Regions from separate parts of the Diaphorobacter sp. LR2014-1 genome, predicted to be linked through region 2. Evidence: predicted binding sites of a transcription regulator. Region 2 holds the regulator's gene; each other region holds the start of a gene.
What was found. Region 2 encodes sigma-54, which starts transcription at its own class of promoters, with help from an activator protein. Its sites were predicted from a motif close to TGGCANGNAANCTGCTTT; they were not measured.
Positions count from the first base shown of each region.

Region 1: glnA (type I glutamate--ammonia ligase) is a predicted target of sigma-54. The motif match lies at 1,850-1,867, and genes of this name have one in related genera.
Region 3: BV908_RS22595 (PEP-CTERM sorting domain-containing protein) is a predicted target of sigma-54. The motif match lies at 1,539-1,556, and genes of this name have one in related genera.

Region 1 covers NZ_MTBE01000029.1:9,178-12,450, forward strand. Annotated here, with positions in the region: gene BV908_RS16810 (sterol desaturase family protein) at 1-23, shown strand, start outside; gene BV908_RS16815 (EI24 domain-containing protein) at 51-941, shown strand; gene BV908_RS16820 (molybdopterin-binding protein) at 938-1,759, shown strand; gene glnA (type I glutamate--ammonia ligase) at 1,916-3,273, shown strand, end outside.
Region 2 covers NZ_MTBE01000024.1:22,869-26,141, forward strand. Annotated here, with positions in the region: gene BV908_RS15330 (THUMP domain-containing protein) at 1-75, opposite strand, end outside; gene BV908_RS15335 (thioesterase family protein) at 72-515, opposite strand; gene BV908_RS15340 (RNA polymerase factor sigma-54) at 519-2,096, opposite strand; gene lptB (LPS export ABC transporter ATP-binding protein) at 2,149-2,901, opposite strand; gene lptA (lipopolysaccharide transport periplasmic protein LptA) at 2,925-3,273, opposite strand, start outside.
Region 3 covers NZ_MTBE01000002.1:295,203-298,475, forward strand. Annotated here, with positions in the region: gene BV908_RS03260 (DUF484 family protein) at 1-496, opposite strand, end outside; gene dapF (diaminopimelate epimerase) at 493-1,371, opposite strand; gene BV908_RS22595 (PEP-CTERM sorting domain-containing protein) at 1,650-2,354, shown strand; gene BV908_RS03275 (metallophosphoesterase) at 2,340-3,273, opposite strand, start outside.

The DNA.
Region 1 (3,273 bases), on a different contig from region 2:
TGCGGCTGGTGGGGCGGGCGTAGAGAGCCGATCGCGCTATGCTCGCGCGCATGGGGCTTTTCATCGATTCCTTCTGGCGCGCAGTGGGCTATTGCCTGATGCCGCGCGTCATTGCGCTGTCGCTGTTGCCGCTGGTGCTGATCACGGTGGTGGCGCTGGGCGGCGGCTACCTGTTCTGGACAACTGCCGTGGCCTGGACGCAGACGGCGCTGGAAAGCTCCACCTGGCTGGGCCTGCTGTGGGGGTGGCTGCACAACTTTGGCGTGGATAACCTGCCCGTGGCGCTAGCGCCGCTGCTGGTGCTCATGGGCGCCACGCCACTGATCGTCATTGTCTGCGTGCTCGCGGTGGCCGTATTGATGGCCCCTGCCATCGTGACTCTGGTGGCGCAGCGGCGTTTTGCGCAACTGCAGCGCAAGCGGGGCGGTTCATTCCTCGCCAGCGTGCTGTGGTCTCTGGGGTCGACCATCGCGGCGCTCATTGCGCTGGTGCTGTCCATGCCGCTGTGGCTGGTCCCGCCGCTGGTGTTGATCCTGCCTCCGCTTATCTGGGGATGGCTCACCTACCGGGTCATGGCCTTTGACGCACTGGCCGAACACGCGAGCAAGCCGGAGCGGCAGGAGATTTTCAAGCGCCATCAGCTCAGCCTGCTGAGCATTGGCGTGCTGAGCGGATTTCTAGGGGCCGCGCCCGGCATTGTCTGGGCGTCGGGCGTGGTGTTCGCAGCGGCGTTCCTCGTCCTGGTGCCGATCGCCATCTGGATCTACACGCTGGTGTTCGCCTTCTCATCGCTGTGGTTCACGCATTTCTGTCTGGCCGCGCTGCAACAGCTGCGCGAGCAGCGAGGCGAACGGCCGCCGGGCGATACGCCTGCAACCGCCGCGCCCGCAACGCCAGCGCCTTCTTTGCCATCCTCGTCTCACCTGCAGGACAACCCATGACACCGGCTTTCGGCCTCATCATCGTTGGCGATGAAATCCTCTCGGGCAAGCGGGCGGACAAGCACCTCGCCAAGGTCATCGAACTGCTTGCGGCACGCGGGCTTGCGCTGTCCTATGCGGACTACGTAGGCGACGACCGTCCGCGCATCACGGCGGCGCTGCAGCGGGCCTTTGCCTCGTCGGACATCGTGTTCAGCTGCGGCGGCATTGGTGCCACTCCCGACGACCACACGCGCCAGTGCGCGGCGGCCGCGCTGCAGCGCCCGTTGGTCCTGCACCCCGAGGCCAAGCGCCTGATCACCGAGCGCATGCAGGATGTGGCACGGGAGCAGGGCGAGGCGTTCGACCCCGACCGCGCCGACAATCTGCATCGGCTGAACATGGGCGTTTTTCCTGAGGGCGCGCGCATCATTCCCAACCCTTACAACAAGATCCCCGGCTTCTCGTGTGACGGCCCTGGGGGCGGCATGGTGCATTTCGTGCCGGGGTTCCCGGTCATGGCTTGGCCTATGGTGGACTGGGCACTCCAGCATTACTGTGCCCCGTGGTTCAACCAGCAGCCGCAGATGGAGCGCTCCGTCGTGCTTTATGGCGCGATGGAGGCCGCGCTGACCCCGCTCATGGAGCGGGTCGAGGCCGGACATCCGGGGATCAAGGTGTTCAGCCTGCCGAGCGTGGACCATCCGGTGCACGGGCGCCATGTGGAATTGGGCGTCAAGGGGGCCGCTGCCCTGGTGCCGGCCGCGTGGCAGGCGCTGCAGGAAGGTTTGCACCAAACAGGTGCGTCCATAGGCCCTGAAATGGTGCGCAAATGGTAAGAAGGCGGGCCACTTAAAATCCTGCACGCGATTGGTGCGCCGCCGCGGGGCTCTGCGCCCGGCTTGCCCCGTACGGGTGTCCCCATTCGCTGGCACGCAAACTGCTTTTCTGTGCGCATCATTGTTGATGAGCACTTCTATCCCTGGAGAACCCTGATGGCCAAGACCGTTGCAGACGTGATGAAGATGGTGAAGGAAAACGAAGTCAAGTTCGTGGACTTCCGCTTCACGGATACCCGCGGCAAGGAACAGCACGTCACCGTGCCGATCTCGCACTTCGACGAAGACAAGTTCGCCTCGGGCCATGCGTTCGACGGCTCGTCGGTCGCCGGCTGGAAGGGTATCGAGGCGTCGGACATGCTGCTCATGCCCGATCCGAACACCGCCAACATCGACCCGTTCTTCGAAGAAACCACCATGATCATGGCGTGTGACGTGGTGGAGCCGGCCGACGGCAAGGCCTACGACCGCGACCCGCGCTCCATCGCCAAGCGCGCCGAGGCGTACCTGAAGGCCTCCGGCATGGGCGACACGGCCTATTTCGGCCCGGAGCCCGAGTTCTTCATCTTCGACGGCGTGCGCTGGAGCACCGATCCCAACCACACCTTCTACGAGATCGAAGAGTACGAAGCCCCCTGGAATACCGGCGCCAAGCTCGAAGGCGGCAACCGTGGCCACCGTCCCACCACCAAGGGCGGCTATTTCCCCGTGCCCCCGGTCGACAGCACGCAGGACATGCGCGCAGAGATGTCCCTGATCCTTGAATCCCTGGGCATTCCGGTCGAGGTGTTCCACCACGAAGTGGCCGGTGCCGGCCAGAACGAGATCGGCACCCGGTTCAGCACGCTGGTGGAGCGTGCCGACTGGACCATGCTGCAGAAGTACGTGATCCACAACGTGGCCAACGCCTACGGCAAGACCGCCACCTTCATGCCCAAGCCCTACCACGGCGACAACGGGTCGGGCATGCACGTGCACCAGTCGGTCTGGAAGGACGGCAAGAACCTGTTCGCCGGCGACGGCTATGCGGGTCTGTCGGACTTCGCGCTGTACTACATCGGCGGCATCATCAAGCACGCCCGCGCACTGAACGCCATCACGAACCCTGGCACCAACAGCTACAAGCGTCTGGTGCCGCACTTCGAGGCGCCGGTGAAGCTGGCCTACTCGGCCAAGAACCGCTCGGCCTCCATCCGCATACCGTTCGTGGCCAACCCGAAGGGCCGCCGTGTGGAAGCGCGCTTCCCCGATCCGCTGATGAACCCCTACCTGGGCTTTGCGGCCCTGCTGATGGCGGGTCTGGACGGCGTGGAAAACAAGATCCACCCGGGCGAAGCCGCTACCAAGGACCTGTACCACCTGCCGCCCGAGGAAGACAAGCTGGTGCCCACCGTGTGCCACAGCCTGGACCAGGCGCTGGAAGCGCTGGACAAGGACCGCGCGTTCCTGACCAAGGGCGGCGTGTTCACCGACTCCATGCTCGACGCCTACATCGAGCTGAAGATGCAGGAAGT
Region 2 (3,273 bases):
GAGGCTGTGCACCTCGTCGGCCAGATAGCCCTCCACGCCAGCGGCGCAGGGCAAAAAGAGTTGAAGCTGGTTCATTGCGGCTGTGCTGCGCGCTGCAGCAATGGCTGGAGCACGGATTCAGGAATGGGTGCGGGCTTGCGGGCCGCACGGTCGATGAAGACGATGCCGGTCTTGCCGCGCGCGATCTCGCGCCCCTGGCTCTTCTCGGTCAACCGGAAGACGAGGTCGAAGCCGTAGCGGTTGAAGTCCTGCGGCGTCATCTCCACGCGCAGCGTCTCGCCGTGGAACGCCTCGGACTTGTACTGCGCCACGATGTCGCCCACCACGGTGGACAGGCCCGCCACGTCGGCCTCGGGGTAGCCCAGCGACTTGAAGAAACGCACGCGCGCCTCGGACACGAGGCTGAGCAACTGCGCGTTGTCCAGGTGCCCGCCCTGGTTGACATGGCTGATGTAGATCTGCAGCTCGGTACTGAAGCCGAAGTGCGGGGGAAGGTCGAAGACGACGCGTGCCATGGTTCAAAGTGCCTTGCGGATGTTGGCCGGGGCGATCTTGAGCGCCTCACGGTATTTGGCCACGGTGCGGCGCGCACATTCAATGCCCTGCTCCTTGAGCATCTCGGCGATCTGGCTGTCCGACAGCGGCTTGTGCGGGTTCTCGGCCGCGATGAACTGCTTGATGAGCGCGCGCACGGCCGTGCTGGAGGCGTTGCCGCCGGTTTCGGTGCCCAGCCCCGAGCCGAAGAAATACTTGAGTTCGTAGGTGCCTTGCGGCGTGGCCATGTACTTGGCGGTGGTCACGCGGCTGATGGTGGACTCGTGCAGGCCCAGTTCATCGGCAATGTCGCGCAGCACCAGCGGGCGCATGGCCAGTTCGCCATGCACGAAGAAGTTCTTCTGCCGCTCCACGATGGCGCGCGACACGCGCAGGATGGTGTCAAAACGCTGCTGGATGTTCTTGATGAACCAACGCGCCTCCTGCAGCCGTGCCTGCAGCGCCTGGTGGCCTTCGCCACGGCCGCCGCGCAACGCACCGGCGTAGATGTCGTGCACGCGCAGGCGCGGCATCACGTCCGGGTTGAGCTGCACGCTGAAGTTCTGCTGTCCGCCGCGGCCGGTTTTCTTGACGATCACGTCGGGCACGATGATGTTGCGGTCCACGTCGGCAAAGCGCCTGCCCGGGCGTGGCTCCAGCCGCGCGATCAAGGCCATCGCGGCGCGCGTGCGCTCTTCGCTGGTGCCGCAGGCCTGCGCCAGGCGGCGCACGTCGCGCTTGGCCAGCAGGTCCAGCGGCTGGCCGCAAATGGCCAGCGCGGCCTGGATCACGTCGGGGTCGCCCTCTTCGTCCTGGTCCATCGCACGCAACTGCAGCGTGAGGCATTCGGCCAGTCCGCGCGCGCCCACGCCCGCGGGCTCCAGGCTTTGCAGCAGGCGCAGCGCGACTGTGAAGCGGTGCACCAATTCATCGAGTTGCTCGGGGTCTTCGGTGCCCGCCAGGCTGGCGGCCAGGTCCTGCAGCGACTCGTCCAGGTAGCCGTCGTCGTTCAGCGATTCGATGAGGAAGCGCAGCGCGGCCATGTCCAGCTCGGACAGGCGCAGCGCCAGCGCCTGGCGGTGCAGGAAGGCCGTGAGCGACTCCTGGCTGCGGGCCAGCTCGGTGGCGTCCACCTCGTCGTCGCTCCCCGCGCCGGCACCGTTGCGTGCCGGGGCGTCGCCGCCCCACTCGCTGTCGTCGGGCGCCAGGTCTACCGAGCCGTCGCCTTCCCAGTCCGCGGGTTCGGCCGTGGATTCGGCTGTGGAGGTTTCTGCATCATTTTGGCTTGTAGCGCTTTCCTGCCCTGCGCTGACAGCTCCTGAATAAATAGCATCTTCGACTTCTCGGTCTTGCTCGCTCACCGGTGCATCGGCCTGGGCCAGGCCGAACTCCTCGCGCGGGGCCTCTTCCAGCGTGCGCTCCAGGAAGGGGTTCTCGTCGAGCATTTGCTCGACCTCCTGGGCCAGCTCCAGCGTGGACAGCTGCAGCAGGCGGATCGACTGCTGCAACTGCGGTGTGAGCGCCAGGTGCTGCGAGACGCGCAGCGACAGGCCGGGCTTCATGGCCTGCAACCCACTGTCTGGTCCTGCATCGCGCCGTGGTCGCCCATCACTCTCACATGCGGAAGTGCTCGCCCAGGTACACCCGGCGCACTTCCGCGTTGTCGACGATGTCCGACGGCGTACCCTGAGCCAGCACCTGGCCGTCGCTGATGATGAAGGCGTGGTCGCAGATGCCCAGCGTCTCACGCACGTTGTGGTCGGTGATCAGCACGCCAATGCCGCGCGCCTTGAGAAAGCCAATGATGCGCTGGATCTCGATCACGGCGATCGGGTCGATGCCGGCGAAGGGCTCATCCAGCAGGATGAAGCGCGGCTGCGTGGCCAGCGCGCGCGCGATCTCCACGCGCCGGCGCTCGCCGCCCGACAGCGCCAGTGCAGGCGACTTGCGCAGGTGGTCCACGCGCAGTTCCTGCAGCAGCGCGGTCAGGCGCCGCTCCACCTCGGCGCGCGGCAGGGAGCGGCCGGCCTCGTCGGTCTGCAGCTCCAGCACCGCGCGCACGTTGTCTTCGACATTGAGCTTGCGAAAGATCGAGGCTTCCTGCGGCAGGTACGACAGGCCCAGCCGCGAGCGCCGGTGGATGGGCATGTCCGTCACGTCCTGCCCGTCGATGCTGATGCGGCCGCCGTCGCTGCGCACCAGGCCGACGATCATGTAGAACGACGTGGTCTTGCCGGCGCCGTTGGGGCCCAATAGGCCCACCACCTCGCCCTTTTGCACGACCACGGACACGTCCTTGACCACCTTGCGGCTGCCGTAGGACTTCTCCAGGTGCAGTGCCTCCAGGCGGCTGACGCCTTCGCTCATGCGCGCATCGTCCAAGGCCGCGCTCACTTCGCGCCGTCCAGGCTGGGGCTGGTACGCAGCGCGGGCGGCTCGGTGCGCACAGGCGGCGTGGCGCTGGTGCCCGAGGCAGGCTCCTTGGGCGCGAGCACCGCCCGCACCCGGCCGCCCGGCGTGCCGGCAGTGGCGCCAGCGGGCGCGGTCTTCTGCCCATCCACGGTGAACACGTCCGTGAGGTTGTTGTAGACGATGAGGGCGCCGGCCAGCTCGTCGGTCAGTGTGGCCTCGCGGTAGCGGCGCAGCTCGGCGCGGCGGATGAGCTTCACCACGTCGGCGCGGCCGTCGTATTCGATGACCTCGCCCTCGCCCTCGACGAACTCGTCGGGTGCGCCCGGC
Region 3 (3,273 bases), on a different contig from region 2:
GCCAGGCCGTGGCCTCGAAACCCAGGTTGGGCCCGCAGAACGGCATGGTCAGCGACGAGGCGAACAGGCGCAGGTCCTCGCTCACCGGCTGGGTGGCGACGAGGCCCGCGTGCTCGGGCGCGACGTTCCACACCCGCAGCGCGACCTGTGGCACGTCGAACAGCGTGCGCAGGCCGTTCTCCACGGCGCGCGGCAGGCGGGCCGCATCGCGCACGGCGGCCACCTCGCGCGTCCACTGGTGGATCTTCTGGGTGATGGCGGCGTTCTCGGTGCCGTGGCGCACCATCTCCATCACGCGGTGTTCCAGGCCCTTGATCTTCTCGCGCAGCATCTCGGCCTGGCGCTCGTGCAGGCTCACGGCGCGCTGGCCGTGGGGGCTGGCGATGGTGACACTGGCCAGCAACTCGGCATGGCGCTCGAAGAAGCCCGGCGTGTTCGCCAGGAAGTGCGCAATGTCGTCTTCGGTGATGGGGGATACGGGAGAGGAAGAGGTCATAAAGCGTCCGGAATGTCGATCTCGCCTTCGAAGACGGTGGTAGCGGGGCCGGTCATGAACACGGGGTCTTGCAAGCCGCCGGCCCAGTCGATGGTGAGCAGGCCGCCCCGCGTGTGCACCTGCACGCGCGCATCCAGCAGCCCCAGGCGGATGCCGGCCACCACGGCGGCGCAGGCGCCCGTGCCGCAGGCCAGCGTCTCGCCCGCGCCGCGCTCGTACACGCGCAGGCGCACTTCACCACGGTTCACGATCTGCAGGTAGCCCGCGTTCACGCGCTGGGGAAAGCGCGGGTGGCTTTCGATCAAGGGGCCGGTCTGCGCCACGGGGGCAGTGTCCACATCGTCGACCAACTGGACGGCGTGCGGGTTGCCCATGGACACCACTGCTACTAATAGCGTAGCTGCTGACGCCTGTCCATCAAGCGCCAGGGGCCATTTTTGGCCTGAACCTTGCGACACGGGCGCGAGGCCCGTGGTGTCGAACGGCACGCGCGCCGGCTCCAGCTCGGGGCGGCCCATGTCCACCGTCACACGGCCGTCGGCGGTCAGGTGCGGGGCGATCACGCCGGCCATGGTCTGCACGCGGATCGTGTCCTGCGCGGTGAGGCCCTTGTCGCGCACATAGCGCGCGAAACAGCGCGCGCCGTTGCCGCACTGCTCCACCTGGCCGCCGTCGGCGTTGTGGATCACGTATTCGAAGTCGATACCCGCGCCGGGCGAGGGGCGCACGGTGAGGATCTGGTCGGCGCCCACGCCAAAGTGGCGGTCGGCCAGAAAGCGGTACTGCGCAGGCGTCAGGCCCAGCAGCCCCTGGGTCTCGTCGAGCACCACAAAGTCGTTGCCCGCGCCCTGCATCTTGGTAAAGCGGATGTGCATGGGGGCGGATTATCGGCGCAGCATGGCGCGGGGGCCGGTGCGGCCGGGGCAGGCCGCCGCCAGTGCGCGTCGCGCAGGTCGGGTTTCTTTACATAGGCCTGCCTGCGCGTCGCTCTGGCTTGCCAAAAATGCAAACAAATCAAGCACTTGGCAGCACCAGGGCGCGCCCGCACGCTTCTTGCTTTGGCGTGGGGGCGCGGCCTTTGCGTCACCTGCTGTTCAAAGAGCGCCGCCGCGGCACACCCCAACCCCATGCCGGTTCACCCGAGGAGTGAAAAATGAAAACACTACGCTCACTTTTGCTTTCTGCCATGCTGCTGCCGCTGGGCGCATCTGCCGCCGTCACGCTGGTTCAGACCAGCGACCCGGGCTACTACAACAACAGCATCGGCACGCTGCTGAACCTGTCCAACACAGGCACCGACACCTGCGCGGAACCCTTCCCCACCTCCAATGACTGCGCCGCCACCTACCCCACCGCGCCCAATCTGTCGGCCGCCAGCGGGGTGCTGGGTAACTGGCTCACGAATCCTTTGAGCCTGAACTCCAACTGGAGCAGCGCGCCCATTCCCATCCCGAACTCGTGGGCGGTCGGCACCGAGGTCGCCGCGATCTACCGGTTTGACACCCTGGGCGCCACCGGGGTCACCGCCAGCTTTGGCGTGGATAACGGCATTTTTCTGTGGCTGGACGGGGTGTACCTGTTTGGTGCGCGCGGCCCGGGTTCCGTCACGCCGGGCGAATACAGCCTATCCCTTGGCGACCTGACGGCTGGCTCGCACTTCCTGCAGATCCTGCTGGAGGACCACGGCTCGGTGAACGGCTACAACGTGCGCATCACGGCCGACACCTACATCCCTGGCACGCCCGGCAATGGCGTTCCCGAACCCGCGTCGCTTGCGCTGCTGGGCCTGGGCCTGGCCGGGCTGGGGCTGGCGCGGCGCAAGGGTCTGCGCACGGAAAGCTGCTCAGTGCAGCACTAGCACGTCGATGCGCGGCACCACGGCCAGCCGCGCCGGCAGGCCGATGGTGCCCACGCCCGTGGTCACAAACAACGGCCCTGCGGGCGTGGCATGCAGGCCTTCAAACCAGCCCTGCTCGCTCATGCCCGGCAGCACCCAGTGGCGCGTGAGCCAGGGCAGCGTGATCTGGCCACCGTGCGTGTGGCCGCTGAGGACCAGGCTGGCGCTGCCCGCCGGCAGCAGCGTCGCCGTGTCGGGCTGGTGCGCCAGCACCAGCCGGGGCGCCGTGGGTGAATCCGGCGGCAGCAGGCGGGCTGCCTCGCTGCGCGGATCGCCGCCCCAGCGGTCGCTCAGGCCCACCACATCCCAGCCGCGCCACCGCAGGCGCCGCCCGTCCAGCAGCTGCACGCCGTGGTTCTGCAAGGCCTGGCGCAGGGCCTGCGCCAGCGGCGGGCCGGGCGCTGCAGTGTCGTGGTTGCCCAGCACGCCCCATACCGGGTGGCGCAGCCGGGCAAACGGCTGCAGCGCGGCGTGCAGGTCGCGCGGCGGGTCGTAGGTCCAGTCGCCCGCCACCACCACCGCATCCACATCCAGCGCATTGAGCCGGTCCACCAGCCGCTGCACCTGCCAGTCGCGCACGAACAGCCCGGCATGCACGTCGGCCACCAGCGCCAGCCGCAGCGGCTGCGCCGGGGACTGCGCCAGCCCCGGCACCTGCACCCGGTGCTCACGCACGGTCAACAGGCGCGGCTCCAGCAGGCCGCTGTAGGCCACCAGCGTCAGCGCCGCCAGCCAGGCCAGCCCGCGCGGGCTGCGGCCTGCCGCGTGGCGCAGCCCCAGCAGCGCCGCGCCCCACCAGGGCAGCACCGCCCACACGGCCCAGAAAATCCACAGCTTGATCAGCACGGCGCCCTCGCGCCCGGGCTCCATCCAGCGCCCG